DNA from 2 places in the Coprobacillus cateniformis genome. Region 1 is predicted to be linked to the other one. Evidence: riboswitches for the same ligand, from Rfam matches in the RefSeq annotation. Region 1 holds a riboswitch; the other holds the start of a gene.
What was found. Region 1 has a riboswitch for ZMP and ZTP ahead of GQF29_RS05465 (phosphoribosylaminoimidazolecarboxamide formyltransferase). Riboswitches for the same ligand answer to the same signal wherever they lie in the genome.
Positions count from the first base shown of each region.

Region 2: it holds a riboswitch for ZMP and ZTP, as region 1 does, so the genes downstream of both, GQF29_RS04015 (formate--tetrahydrofolate ligase) here and GQF29_RS05465 (phosphoribosylaminoimidazolecarboxamide formyltransferase) in region 1, are expected to answer to the same signal.

Region 1 is NZ_WSNW01000001.1:1,059,975-1,066,605, reverse strand. It holds gene GQF29_RS05490 (TRM11 family SAM-dependent methyltransferase) at 1-306, shown strand, start outside; gene GQF29_RS05485 (diacylglycerol/lipid kinase family protein) at 342-1,199, shown strand; gene asnB (asparagine synthase (glutamine-hydrolyzing)) at 1,212-3,044, opposite strand; gene GQF29_RS05475 (hypothetical protein) at 3,134-3,325, opposite strand; gene GQF29_RS05470 (DUF1294 domain-containing protein) at 3,470-3,739, shown strand; ZMP/ZTP riboswitch at 3,738-3,815, shown strand; gene GQF29_RS05465 (phosphoribosylaminoimidazolecarboxamide formyltransferase) at 3,864-5,036, shown strand; gene ftsE (cell division ATP-binding protein FtsE) at 5,185-5,877, shown strand; gene ftsX (permease-like cell division protein FtsX) at 5,864-6,631, shown strand, end outside.
Region 2 is NZ_WSNW01000001.1:799,686-806,316, reverse strand. It holds gene GQF29_RS04040 (hypothetical protein) at 1-97, opposite strand, end outside; gene GQF29_RS04035 (ATP-binding cassette domain-containing protein) at 571-1,179, opposite strand; gene GQF29_RS04030 (hypothetical protein) at 1,193-1,690, opposite strand; gene GQF29_RS04025 (hypothetical protein) at 1,683-2,525, opposite strand; gene GQF29_RS04020 (LytR/AlgR family response regulator transcription factor) at 2,687-3,388, shown strand; ZMP/ZTP riboswitch at 3,448-3,526, shown strand; gene GQF29_RS04015 (formate--tetrahydrofolate ligase) at 3,656-5,326, shown strand; gene purE (5-(carboxyamino)imidazole ribonucleotide mutase) at 5,375-5,863, shown strand; gene purC (phosphoribosylaminoimidazolesuccinocarboxamide synthase) at 5,880-6,584, shown strand; gene purM (phosphoribosylformylglycinamidine cyclo-ligase) at 6,598-6,631, shown strand, end outside.

The sequences.
Region 1 (6,631 bases):
GCAAGATGCAATTTGGAGCATTTTGGATATGATCCATCTGTTATTCAAAGAAAAGATATGAGAATAATTGAGAAACAATATGATGTTGTGATTATGGATATTCCTTATGGTGTTTATAGTCCTTTTTCATATGAACAACAATTAGATTTACTAAAAGGAGCATTTTCATTAGCACCATCACTTCTTTTGGTTTCTCATATACCAATGAATAAAGAATTAGAGACATTGGGCTATGAAATCTTAGATTGTGCAACAATTATAAAAGGAAGTTTTCAAAGATATATGACACTTTGTTGGAAAAAATAACAGATTTCGTTATAATGAAGATGAGGTGAGGGGAAATGAAACATATCTTTATGATGAAATATACAAAAAAACATCATGACTTTGAAAAAAGTATTCATGATATTATGAAGGACTATGACTATGAAATCGTTTATCGTAACTGTTTAGCAGATAGTCAAAAGTACATAAAAGAGTTTCCATGTCTAGCCCGCTTTTATATTGTTGGAGGAGATGGAACAGTTCATGGTTTTATCCAAGATTTAGTGGATAGTCAACATGAAGTTGTTGTGATTCCTCTAGGGACAGGGAATGATTTCTGTAGAACATTAACCACACAAAAGAATCCACAAGAACTGCTTAAAGAATCTTTAAAGTATAGTGCTCAAAAAATTGATGTTATTCAATTGAATGATTCTTACTTTATTAATGCTGCTTGCTTTGGACTTGATAGTGTGATCGCAAATCATGTTCATGATACACCACATATACCTTTTATCCCTGATTCAAAAAGTTATATTATCTCTATACTACAAAATACATTAAAATATGGCAATCATTCTGTGACTATATTTAGTGATAATCATTTGATTTATCAAGGAGAAATGATTCTTTGCACAGTTAATAATGCACAGTATTATGGTGGTGGGTTTCAAATTATACCTCACGCTGATATTCAAGATGGATATATGGATATTTGTGTTGTGGATAAGGTTCCTAAATGGAAAATTCCATATATGGTTGAAAGGTTAGTGAGACGTAAATTAGCTGGTCGTAAAGATGTTCATTATTTTCGTGTTAAGAATGCTAATGTTATATGTTCATATAACTGTAATGTTGATGGTGAAGAAGTCAGTTATGGACATTATCATTTTCTTATAAAACCAAGATCTTTAAATGTTGTGACATTTCAATAATAAAAACCAAGCCTAAGCTTGGTTTTCATATTCTTCTGAGAAGAAAACTTGGTGCCATAATGAGAAACAATAAACAGTCCAAATCTTCTTATAATAATCATGTTTTTGATTTTTGTGATCTTCTAACATAGAAATCAGTTTTTGATCATCAAAAAGTTCTTTAATAATTGGTGTTTGTAAACCATTAAAAACTTTTTGATAAAGATCTTCTTCTCTCATCCATTCTCTTAAAGGAACTGGGAAACCAAGTTTCTTTTTCTTATATGCTTCATTAGGAATAACTTTTTTAGCAGCTTGTCTTAATAAGACTTTTGTATTTTCCTTTGTAACCTTCTGATTATCTTTTAATTGACTTGCAACATGAAAGACTTCTTTATCTGTAAAAGGAACACGACTTTCAATGGAATGAGCCATTGTCATTTTATCACCTTTTTGTAAGATATCTTTAATAAACCATGTTTGCAAATCAACATTTTGTCTCTTTTGAATATTGGTTGCTTTTCCTAAGTTCTTGAATAAAGGAGCAACAATATCATCATGAGTATGTAGATGAGAAGTATCTCTTAATAAGTGTTTGCAATCCTGCTCAGAAAAAACAGGGTTGACACCAACATAATAATCTTCAATACGTTCACCATTTCTGATTAAGAAAGGGACACCTTTGATTGTTGGCAAATGTTTACAAATACGTGAAATGAAATGTCTAATAAAGAATGGAATCTTTCCATAAATACCACTATCAATATCACCACGATATGTATTATATCCACCAAAGAATTCATCTGCACCTTCTCCTGATAAGACAACCTTAACATCCTGGCTCGCAAGTTCACTTACAAAATAAAGCGCAACAGCAGCTGGATCAGCAGTTGGTTCATCCAGATGATACATCATCTTAGGTAAAATATTTAAATATTCTTCTTTATTAATAATTTTGCTTTTATTTTCAATACCTAATTGTTGTGCTAGATCTTGAGCATAACTAATCTCGTTATATCTTTCATCATTATATCCAACTGTGTATGTATGTTGAGGTCTTGCTAATGAAACAAGATATGATGAATCTATTCCACTACTAAGAAATGATCCTACTTCAACATCAGCAATTAAATGATGTTTTACTGAATCTTTCATAATCTGATCAATTGCCTGAATCATTTCTTGATCACTCTTATATTGATCTTTGAATTGTATAGAATAATAACGCTTTATTTCAACTTGTTTATCTTTATAAACTAAGTAATGACCTGGCAATAATTGTTTCACATTCTTAAAGAATGTTTGTTCACCAGCCACAAAGTTCATCTTTAGATAAATATCTAAAACATCTCTATTTAATTCTTTTTTAAAATCAGGATGATCTAAGAATCCCTTGATTTCACTGGCAAAAAGAAAATGTTCTTGATCAAAATAATAATAAAAAGGTTTAATACCAAAATGATCTCTTGCACAAAATAATTCATGAGTTGTTGTATCATATAAAGCAAAAGAGAACATTCCTCTTAAATGATTAACAATTTCATAATGATATTCTTCATAACCATGTAAAAGAACCTCAGTATCACTATTTGTTTTAAAGTGATGCCCTTTATTTTCTAGTTCTTTTTTTAGTTCTAAATAATTATATATTTCCCCATTAAAAACGACTACCAAATGTTCAGTCGCCATAGGTTGTGTTCCACCAGCTAAATCAATAATAGATAAACGACGATGACCTAAAGCAACATATTCATCAACAAATTGACCTTCGCCATCAGGTCCTCTATGTGCAATACGATCCATCATTTGTTTTAAAATTTCTGCTCCGTTTTCCTTCACAGGTGCAAATCCAACGATTCCACACATATATATCACATCCTTTGCTAAAGCATTATAACATTATTTTTTCTATTGGTGTTAATAAAATCGTAAAATAAATGAAAAAGAGTAGTCTTCTACCCTTTATCTAAATCCACATACATTTCTACATAGCCGCATGTCTTACAGAGTGATACTTTTAAAGGATATTCTATCTTTTTTAGATCTTCATTTTTTTGAACAACAACATAGTCACTAATAGGTTGTGCAGAATCCTTTAAATAACACTCTTCAGTCATTTCTTTATGACATCTTGGACATTTTCTCATCGCTAATCACCTCTATCTATTATTATACAGAAAAATATGTTCTAAAACAAATATCAATAACATATAATATAAATATTATTGTTGTGAGTTGATTTGTGATATTGTAAAATAAAAAGCATAAAACACTAATTTGGAGTTGAAGTTATGAAATTCATGATGATATATTTGATTATGATTAATATTCTTGCTTTCTTGATGATGAAACTGGATAAATATAAAGCAAGGAAACACGCATGGCGAGTTCCAGAGAAATCATTTTTTCTCTTAAGTATCATTGGGGGAAGTCTTGGGACATGGATAGGTATGTATATATGTCATCATAAAACAAGACAATGGTATTTTGTTGTTGGGATACCAATTATATTATTGCTTCAAATTTTATTGATTTTAAAAGTAAAAGGTGGTAGTCTTTAAGTAGTTATATGACTGACGGAAGTGGAATTGACCACAGGAAATATAATGCGAAGAGCCGACCGTCTGGGCAAAGAGTCCAGAGGTGTGGCTCTTTTCAATTTCATATGTTCAGGAGGAAAATAAAATGAGAGAATTAGAATTAAAGTATGGATGTAATCCCAATCAAAAACCAGCAAAGATTTATAACAAAAATGGTGAATTACCTATTCAAGTGTTAAATGGAAAAGCAGGATATATCAATTTACTAGATGCTTTTAATAGTTGGCAATTGGTTAAAGAGTTAAAAGAAGCAACTGGGTTGCCAAGTGCTGCAAGCTTTAAACATGTTTCACCAGCAGGAGCTGCTGTGTATGTTCCATTAGATGAAACATTAAAACAAATTTATTTTACTGATGGATTGGATTTGTCGCCAATTGCCACAGCATATGTACGAGCTCGAGGAAGTGATCGTATGTCTAGTTATGGTGATTTTGCAGCATTAAGTGATGAATGCGATGAGTCATGTGCTAGATATCTTTCTAGAGAAGTGAGTGACGGGGTTATTGCACCTTCATATACACCTGAAGCATTAGCTATCTTGAGTAAAAAGAAAAAGGGAAATTATCTGGTTATCCAAATAGATACTGATTATATCCCAGCAGATATTGAAACAAAAGATGTATATGGCATCACATTTGAACAAGGAAGAAATCATGTTCAAATAACTGAAGATTTATTTAATGATAGACCGACTCAAAACAAGGAATTATCTCAAGGTGCTATACGTGACTTACTGATTTCTATGATTACATTAAAATATACTCAATCGAATTCAGTATGTTATGTCAAAGATGGACAAGCTATTGGGATTGGAGCAGGACAGCAATCACGTATTCATTGTACAAGATTAGCAGGTAATAAGGCAGACAATTGGTATTTGCGCCAACATAAAAAGGTTTTAAGTCTGCCATTTCAAGAGAAAATTCGTAGAGCGGATCGTGACAACACCATCAATGTCTATATTTCAGATGATTATGAAGATGTATTGGCAGATGGAATTTGGCAAGAATTCTTTACCTGTCAGCCTGAACCATTGACAAAGGAAGAAAAGAAAATATGGTTAGCAACCTTAAAAGATGTTGCACTTGGATCAGATGCATTTTTCCCATTTGGAGACAATATTGAACGTGCTCATAAGAGTGGGGTCACATATGTTGCTCAAGCTGGTGGTAGTATCAGAGACGACCATGTCATTGCAACTTGTGATAAGTATAATATTGTTATGGCATTTACACATTTACGTTTATTTCATCATTAATTATATAAAGAGGATAACAGTTATATGTTATCTTTTCTTTAGCTTTCATAGTAGGAGAGAACTCAAAAAACAAATCACATGAAAAAACCTTTAATTTCCATTTTTTTAGACAAAATATGTGTTATAATGTTAAAAGGAGCGTGATAAGATGATAAAACTCGAAAATGTTACAAAAGTTTATAAAACCGGCGTAAGAGCTGTCAACAATATGAATGTTAATATTGGTCCAGGAGAATTTGTTTATGTCATTGGACCTACTGGTGCAGGAAAATCTACTTTTATTAAGTTATTATATAGAGAGGAAAAAGCTTCATCTGGTAAAGTTATTGTCGCAGGAGAAGATGTCTCTAAAATTAAAAATCGCAAGGTTCCTTATTTCAGAAGAAATATTGGAATTGTATTTCAAAACTTTAGACTTCTGCCTAAGAAAACAGTTTTTGAAAACATTGCCTTTACATTAGAAGTTACAGATACTCCTAGAGTGGAAATTAGAAAAAAGGTGAGAAGAACATTAGAACTTGTTGGACTAGAAGATAAAGCTAATGCTTTTCCTCATGAATTATCAGGTGGTCAGCAGCAGCGTGTAGCGATTGCAAGAGCAATTGTTAATAATCCAAAAGTTTTAATCGCTGATGAACCAACTGGTAACTTAGATCCAGATACATCTATTGAAATCATTGAATTATTAGAACGAATCAATGAAGTCAATCATACGACAATTTTAGTTGTTACACATGATAAAGAAATTGTTCAAAAATATAAAAAGAGAACAATCTTAATTGAAGATGGATGTATTAAGACAGATACAAGTACAGGAGGTTATGCAAATGGAATTCATTAGTTGTGTAAAAAACTTCCCCAAACATTGTAAAACAGCATTTCAAAATATTTGGCGTAATGGTGTCATGTCTGTATCTTCTGTTTTTGCTGTAACAATTACTTTGGTCTTGATTGCAGTTATTGGTATTATTGCAATTAATATTCAAGATATGACATTAAGTATTGAAGAAAGCCTTACAGTATATGTGAAAATTGATCGTGAATTAAAAGATGAAGATGCTAAAAAAATACAACCAGCAATTGAAAAAATTGCAGGTGTTAAGAAAGTAACATTCTCATCTAAAGATAATGAATTAAATAAAATGATGGAACAACAAAACGATAATGGAAAAGAGTTGTTTGAAACATATCGTAAAAATAATCCATTAGGGGCGGCCTATGTTGTTGAAGTCACAGATGCTAAACAAATTGATACTGTAGCTGATCAAATCAGAACTCTTAATAATGTCAATGAAGTTAACTCTGGTGGTGAATCAACATCATCATTAGTTAATAGTTTAGAAGCTGTTAGAAATGGTGGGGCAATCTTTGTTGTTGGATTAACTGTTATAGCTCTCTTTATGATTGCAAATACAATCAAAATTACAATTACATCTCGACAAACTGAAATTAGTATTATGCGTATGGTAGGAGCAAGTAACTGGTATATTCGTTTACCATACATGTTAGAAGGAATCTTTATTGGAATTTTAGGATCAATTATTCCAGTTCTGGTTATGTATTTTGGATATACAATGGTTTATAATGGAGCTGTT
Region 2 (6,631 bases), 260 kb from region 1:
CTTTTTTTTGTTTAAGCGATAAATCACTGTTATTAAATTCGATGAGAGACATTAAAGTCTCATATATCAAATCATTTGCCTTGTCTATACTACTCATATATGTTATCCCTCATTTCTTTATACTTTTATTATACTACAAAATGAATACAAATCATCACAATAATGATAAAAATGTAACTATAATCCCAGGTTTTTTGAAAATGTATAATAAAAGCAAGGCTTAGACTTTCTATGAACAGGTTTAAGGATAATAGAAAAAGAGGTATTTGTAAAGAAAAGAATAAAAATATTGCAATATGCAGGAAGTAGTAAAACAGAGAAAATTGCACAAATTTAGTTATCCAAATGCGAATAAAGTCTTTTTTTGTCAATCTTATACATATGAGTGTATATAAGGAGATGTATTGATAAACATATTGAAAAAGCAATGTAACCCAGAAAAATTGAATAAATAGAAAGATAAAATATTTTAAATCGAAATATGGATAATGTATAAGTATTTGTGTAACAGTTAATGAATCATACAATTGAAGTAATCCAAAAACAATACAAATATATATAAACAAAACTTTATAATACTTCATCTTCAATTAATAGACCATTTTTTAAATGCAGAATCTTATTATAATGAATTTCTCTAAGATATTCATGAGCAGCAATAATAATTGTCTTATTTTGATTGTGAAGATCATTAATAAGGTGACAAAAAGCTTTCACTGAATCTTCATCTAAACCTCTTGTTGGTTCATCTAATAGTATAAAGTTCTGATCTTCCATAAGTGCTTGAATAATTCCAAGCTTTTGCCGCATACCTAATGAATAATCTTTTACTTTGGTATGGCTTTGAATATCAAGTTGGAAGTCATTACAAAGTTGCATAATTTTGTCTTCATAAAAATGATGATTGAGGTGAGCTAAGAATTTGAGATTATACATACCAGTCTCTCGTTCTAAAAAACCTGGATTTTCAATAAGTGCTCCAATATGAGCCTGTTCTGATAATATAATACACCCATTGTCTGGTTCTAAGATATCACAGATTAATTTAAAAAGTGTAGATTTCCCAGACCCATTAATGCCATGAATGTAGATTAAGTCACCTTTATGAACTATCATGTTTAAATGATCTAAAACAGTATGCTGATGAAATTTTTTGGTTAAATCATGTATTTCTAACATATGATATTCTCCTTTAGTATAAATTTGTATATAAAAAATGAAATAAGACATTGATAATTATAGGGAAAATCAAATAAAGTAAATTCTTTTTGGTACCAACTTGTAAATATATAAGTGTACTTTCAAGACCAGTCACAATTATATTTATAATCATAAAATAGATTGTGAATAAAAATGACTCTGATGGAATGGCACCAAAGAAAAAATAATAACTGATATAAATAATGATAGTGTAAAGCAAACCAATACTTATAAATATCCAGTAAACAATTTGATAGAATTTCTGTTGTCCAATTCGTGTAATTATATAAGCGGATAAAGTTTGACATCGTGATGCATATTGGTACATCATCAAGAGATAGACATTATTCATATAAATTGTTAAATAATGCGAATATATTAAACAAATTGTATAGGTGTTTTTACCACAAAGTGTCGGCGATATCACTAACATCAGGATGAGTAAAGCAATCATTTTTTTATCAACTAAACGATAAAATGATTTAATCATAATGTTTTCTCCATTTCAGCATTTTGTGATAAGCAAAATAACTTATGAAACTATAAATAATGAAACATGACATATATAATCCAAAATGTGAAAGACCAAAGGGATTGGGTCGAACATTTTCCATTCCTAAAGCAACGATGTTATTGACTTGAAAAATAAAAGCAGTTTCTGATATAGGTAAATATCCTTGAACAAGAGCAGGTATTAAAACCAGAAGTATTCCAAAAATGACACCAAAACAACGATAAATGTATTTGTTGGTAATTATGACTTGTAGTGAAAACACTAAACTTGATACTAAAGCATATCCTATTGCTGTTAGGTTAATAAATGCAAATAAACTCAGATATTCATTGCTTGAAAGAATTTGAGTTTTTCGATAGTATAGTTCTGGATAATTCATCGTATTAAATTGAATAGGTGCATAGAAAATATGAATTATTAAAAGAATAAAAATTTCAATAATAAATGTTATGAAGAAGGATAAACAGATATTTCTTATGAAAATATGTTTATAATATTGACTTTTATGAAGTCGGGTTTCTATGAAATATGAAGTATGATTTTGATGAATATTTAAGAAATCATATGACATTATATTTGGTATCAAAAGCATCATAACCATAAACAAAAAGGGATTTATACCTATGCAATGCAAATAATAAAAGAATTCTAAACCAGCTTGTGAATATGTTTCAATATAACCATCATATGAATAGATGGAACTGTTGTAAGCAACATAGATACATATATTGATAAGAATGAAAATAAAGAGAATAAATAAGGCTTTCTCTTTTGTTAAAAAAGGCAACCATAATGCTTTGAGTTTTTTCATATTATTCCTCCTTTATTGATAACTCAAATCAAAATTAAACTCTATACTAAAAATGTTGAAAACGGACTTTTGGCTTAAAAAGTGCACAAAATGGCGTAAAAGTGGCATCTTTTTTGTTGAAATATAGTGTAAAATAGAAGATGTATATAGGAGGCGAAATTATGAAAATACTAGTATGTGAAGAAAATGGAGATTATGTAGATCATTTAATCGAAAAATTGAAATCATTTCCTTGTGATGAAGAGTTGGTGTTTGAAAGTTATACACAAACTCCAGGGGTTGCTAAACGTTTAGAACGTGAGGAATATGATATGGCTTTTTTAGGAGGAATTATTAATGGGAGAAATGGATTTGAATTAGGGAAAATGTTAAAGGAAAAAAATCCTGATTGTATTCTTTTCTTTGTATGTGATGATTATAAATATATGCATGAGGTGTTTAGAGCGGACGGTTTTCAATTGTTAATGAAACCACAAGAAAAATTATTAGCAAGTGAGTTTCAAAGAGCTTTAGAAGTTTATAAAAAGCTTCATTTTCAAATTCATTTTTTCTCATTGACAGGAGAAGTTTTGAATTTAGTGCCTAGTGAAATTGAATATATTGAAACAGGTATGAGAGAAACAGTGGTAGTGACGACAAAAGGACGATACAAAGGGTTCTTTGAGGATTTAAAAAGAACTAAGCAAATGTTAGTAGAGTATCATTTTTTTCAGATGCATCCGCGATATTTTGTGAATATGGAGCATATTGAATTGATTAAAAGTGGAGAGTTAAGGCTGGATAATGGAGATAGTGTTCCAACTTCTGCTATGAATAAAGAAGTTATTGATGATGCTATTCAATCATTCCTCAATTGCTATTAAAATTTCATGAAAAAATGTCGGAATTTGGTTGAAATATGATACAAGAAATGATATTATTCACTTAGTTATACAACTGGCGGAAGTGGAATGAACCACATGGAGTATAATAGGAAAGAGTCGACCGTCTGGGCAAATGTCTGGACGAGTAGGCTCTTTTTTTGGTTTTTCTATAAATGATAGCAATTACACTGGTGAAAAACCACGATTTATGGTATAAAAGAAGTGTTGAAGTCCTTGATAAAAAAGTGAAAAAGAAAGGGTGGCATTATGTTAACAGATGTAGAAATCGCACAAAGTGCTAAAATGAAACCAATTAAAGAAATTGCTCAAAAAGTAGGGTTGGATGAAGATGATTTAGAGCTTTATGGAAAGTATAAAGCTAAAATTTCTTTAGAAGCCATTTCAAAACTCAAAAACAATGAAGATGGAAAATTGATTCTTGTTACAGCAATTAATCCGACTCCTGCTGGAGAAGGAAAAACAACAACAATGATTGGCTTGTCACAAGCCTTAAACAAACTAGGAAAAAAATCAGTTGTGGCTATGCGAGAACCAAGTTTAGGGCCTTGTTTTGGTGTTAAGGGTGGAGCAGCAGGTGGGGGGTATGCACAAGTTGTTCCAATGGAAGATATTAATCTTCATTTTACTGGAGATATTCATGCTATTACAACTGCTAATAATTTGATTGCAGCTATGCTTGATAACTCTATTCAACAGGGGAATCCATTAGATATTGATACAAGACAAATTGTTTGGAAGCGCGTTGTTGATTTAAATGATCGTGCTTTACGTCATATTGTTGTTGGACTTGGCGGAAAGGTCAATGGTGTACCTAGAGAAGATGGATTTGATATTAGTGTAGCAAGTGAAGTTATGGCTATATTATGTTTGGCAACATCATTAGAAGATTTAAAAGCACGTGCAGGACGTATGATTGTTGCATATAATCATGCTGGTGAACCTGTTACAGTTAATGATATTAAAGCGACTGGGGCTGTGACTTTATTGTTGAAAGATGCGATTAAACCAAATTTAGTTCAAACATTAGATCATACACCTGTTTTTGTTCATGGCGGTCCTTTTGCAAATATTGCTCATGGATGTAATTCTGTTATGGCGACACAGTTAGCTATGAAATTAGGCGATTATGCTATTACAGAAGCAGGTTTTGGTGCTGATTTAGGTGCCGAGAAGTTCTTAGATATTAAATGTCGTCAAGCGGAACTTTCTCCTGATGCAGTTGTTATTGTTGCAACAGTTCGTGCTCTAAAGATGCATGGAGGTGTTGCTAAAAAAGATTTAAATGAAGAAAATTTAGATGCTTTAAGAGCAGGGATTGAAAATCTTGAAAAGCATATTGAAAATATTGCGAAATACAATTTACCAAGCATTGTTGCAATTAATGCTTTCCCAACAGATACAGAAGCAGAATTACAGTTATTAAATGAAATTTGTCAGGCTAAGGGTGTTGATGTAGCAATTAGTAAGGTTTGGGAAAAGGGTGCAGAAGGTGGAATTGAGTTAGCTGAAAAATTACTAGATATTTTAGCAAAAGATGAAGCTCATTTTGCTCCGATTTATAGTCTTGATTTACCTATTGCTGATAAAATTAAGACGATTGCAAAAGAAATATATGGTGCAGATGATGTCACTTTCTCTAAGAAAGTTTTAAATAAGATGAAGAAATATGAATCACAAGGATTGGGTAATTTGCCAATCTGTGTTGCGAAAACACAATATTCTTTGTCTGATGATCCAACATTATTAGGAAAACCTAGTGGTTTTAAAGTAACTATTAGTGATTTGATTCCTAATACTGGAGCAGGTTTCTTGGTGGCTATTAGTGGTGATATCATGCGTATGCCTGGACTTCCTAAAGTTCCAGCTGCTGTCAATATGGATATTGACGAAGAAGGAAAAATAGTAGGTTTATTCTAGAAGAGACAACTGTCTCTTTTGGCGTTTAAGAAGAAAGGAAGAAGAAAAATGAAAGTTGCAATTATTATGGGTTCAACAAGTGATTTAGGAAAAGTTGAACCAGCTGTAGAGATTTTAAAGGATTATGGTGTGGAAGTAAACGTGAGATGTCTTTCAGCACATCGTGCTCATTTAGGATTAAGTACATTTATTCAAGAAACAGAAACTGATGGAACAGAAGTGATCATTACAGCAGCCGGAATGGCAGCGGCTTTACCAGGTGTTGTGGCTTCACAAACTGTATTACCAGTGATTGGTGTACCTATTAGTGGTGCAACATTAGATGGTATGGATGCATTGTTATCAATTGTTCAAATGCCTTCTGGAATTCCCGTTGCAACAGTGGCTATTAATGGAAGCAAGAATGCTGCTTATTTAGCATTACAAATTATGGCTATTAAACATGATAGTATTAAAGAAAAATTAATGGCTTATAGAAAAGACATGGAAGTACAAGCAATGCGTGCTAATGATCAAATGATAGAAAAATTTAAATAAAAGGTGCAAAGAAAAAATGGCAGAATTATTGTATGAAGGAAAAGCAAAACAAGTTTATAAGACAGATAAAGAAGATGAATATATTATCCATTATAAAGATGATGCAACAGCTGGTAATGGTGTAAAACATGATCAATTTGAAGGAAAAGGTGTTTTAAATAACACAATCTCAAGTATTATTTTTGATATGTTAGAGGAAGCTGGAATCAAAACTCATATGATTGAAAAAATCAATGACCGTGATATCAAAGTGAAGAAAGTGGAAATCTTTCCATTAGAAGTTATTATTAGAAATATGACAGCAGGATCTTTTTGTAAAAGATTAGGATTTCCTGAAGGTGTTGTTTTAGATGAACCCATCTTTGAGTTATGTTATAAAAATGATGATTACGGTGATCCATTAATCAACAGTGATCACGCTATTGCTTTAAAACTTGCAACACGTGAAGAATTAGCATATATCCGAGATACAACTTTGAAAATTAATGAATTGTTAAAAGAGTTTTTCTTAAAATTAAACCTGAAATTGGTTGATTTTAAAATTGAGTTTGGAAAAACTGAAAATGGAGAGATCTTATTGGCAGATGAAATTTCACCTGATTCATGCCGTTTATGGGATGTTGATACAAACCAGAAATATGATAAAGATGTATTTAGACAAGATATTGGGGATTTAATTCAAACATATAAAGCAGTTTTAGCGCGTATGCAAAATAAATAAAAGGAGAGAAACGATGGATTACAAAAAAGCTGGAGTAGATATTGAAG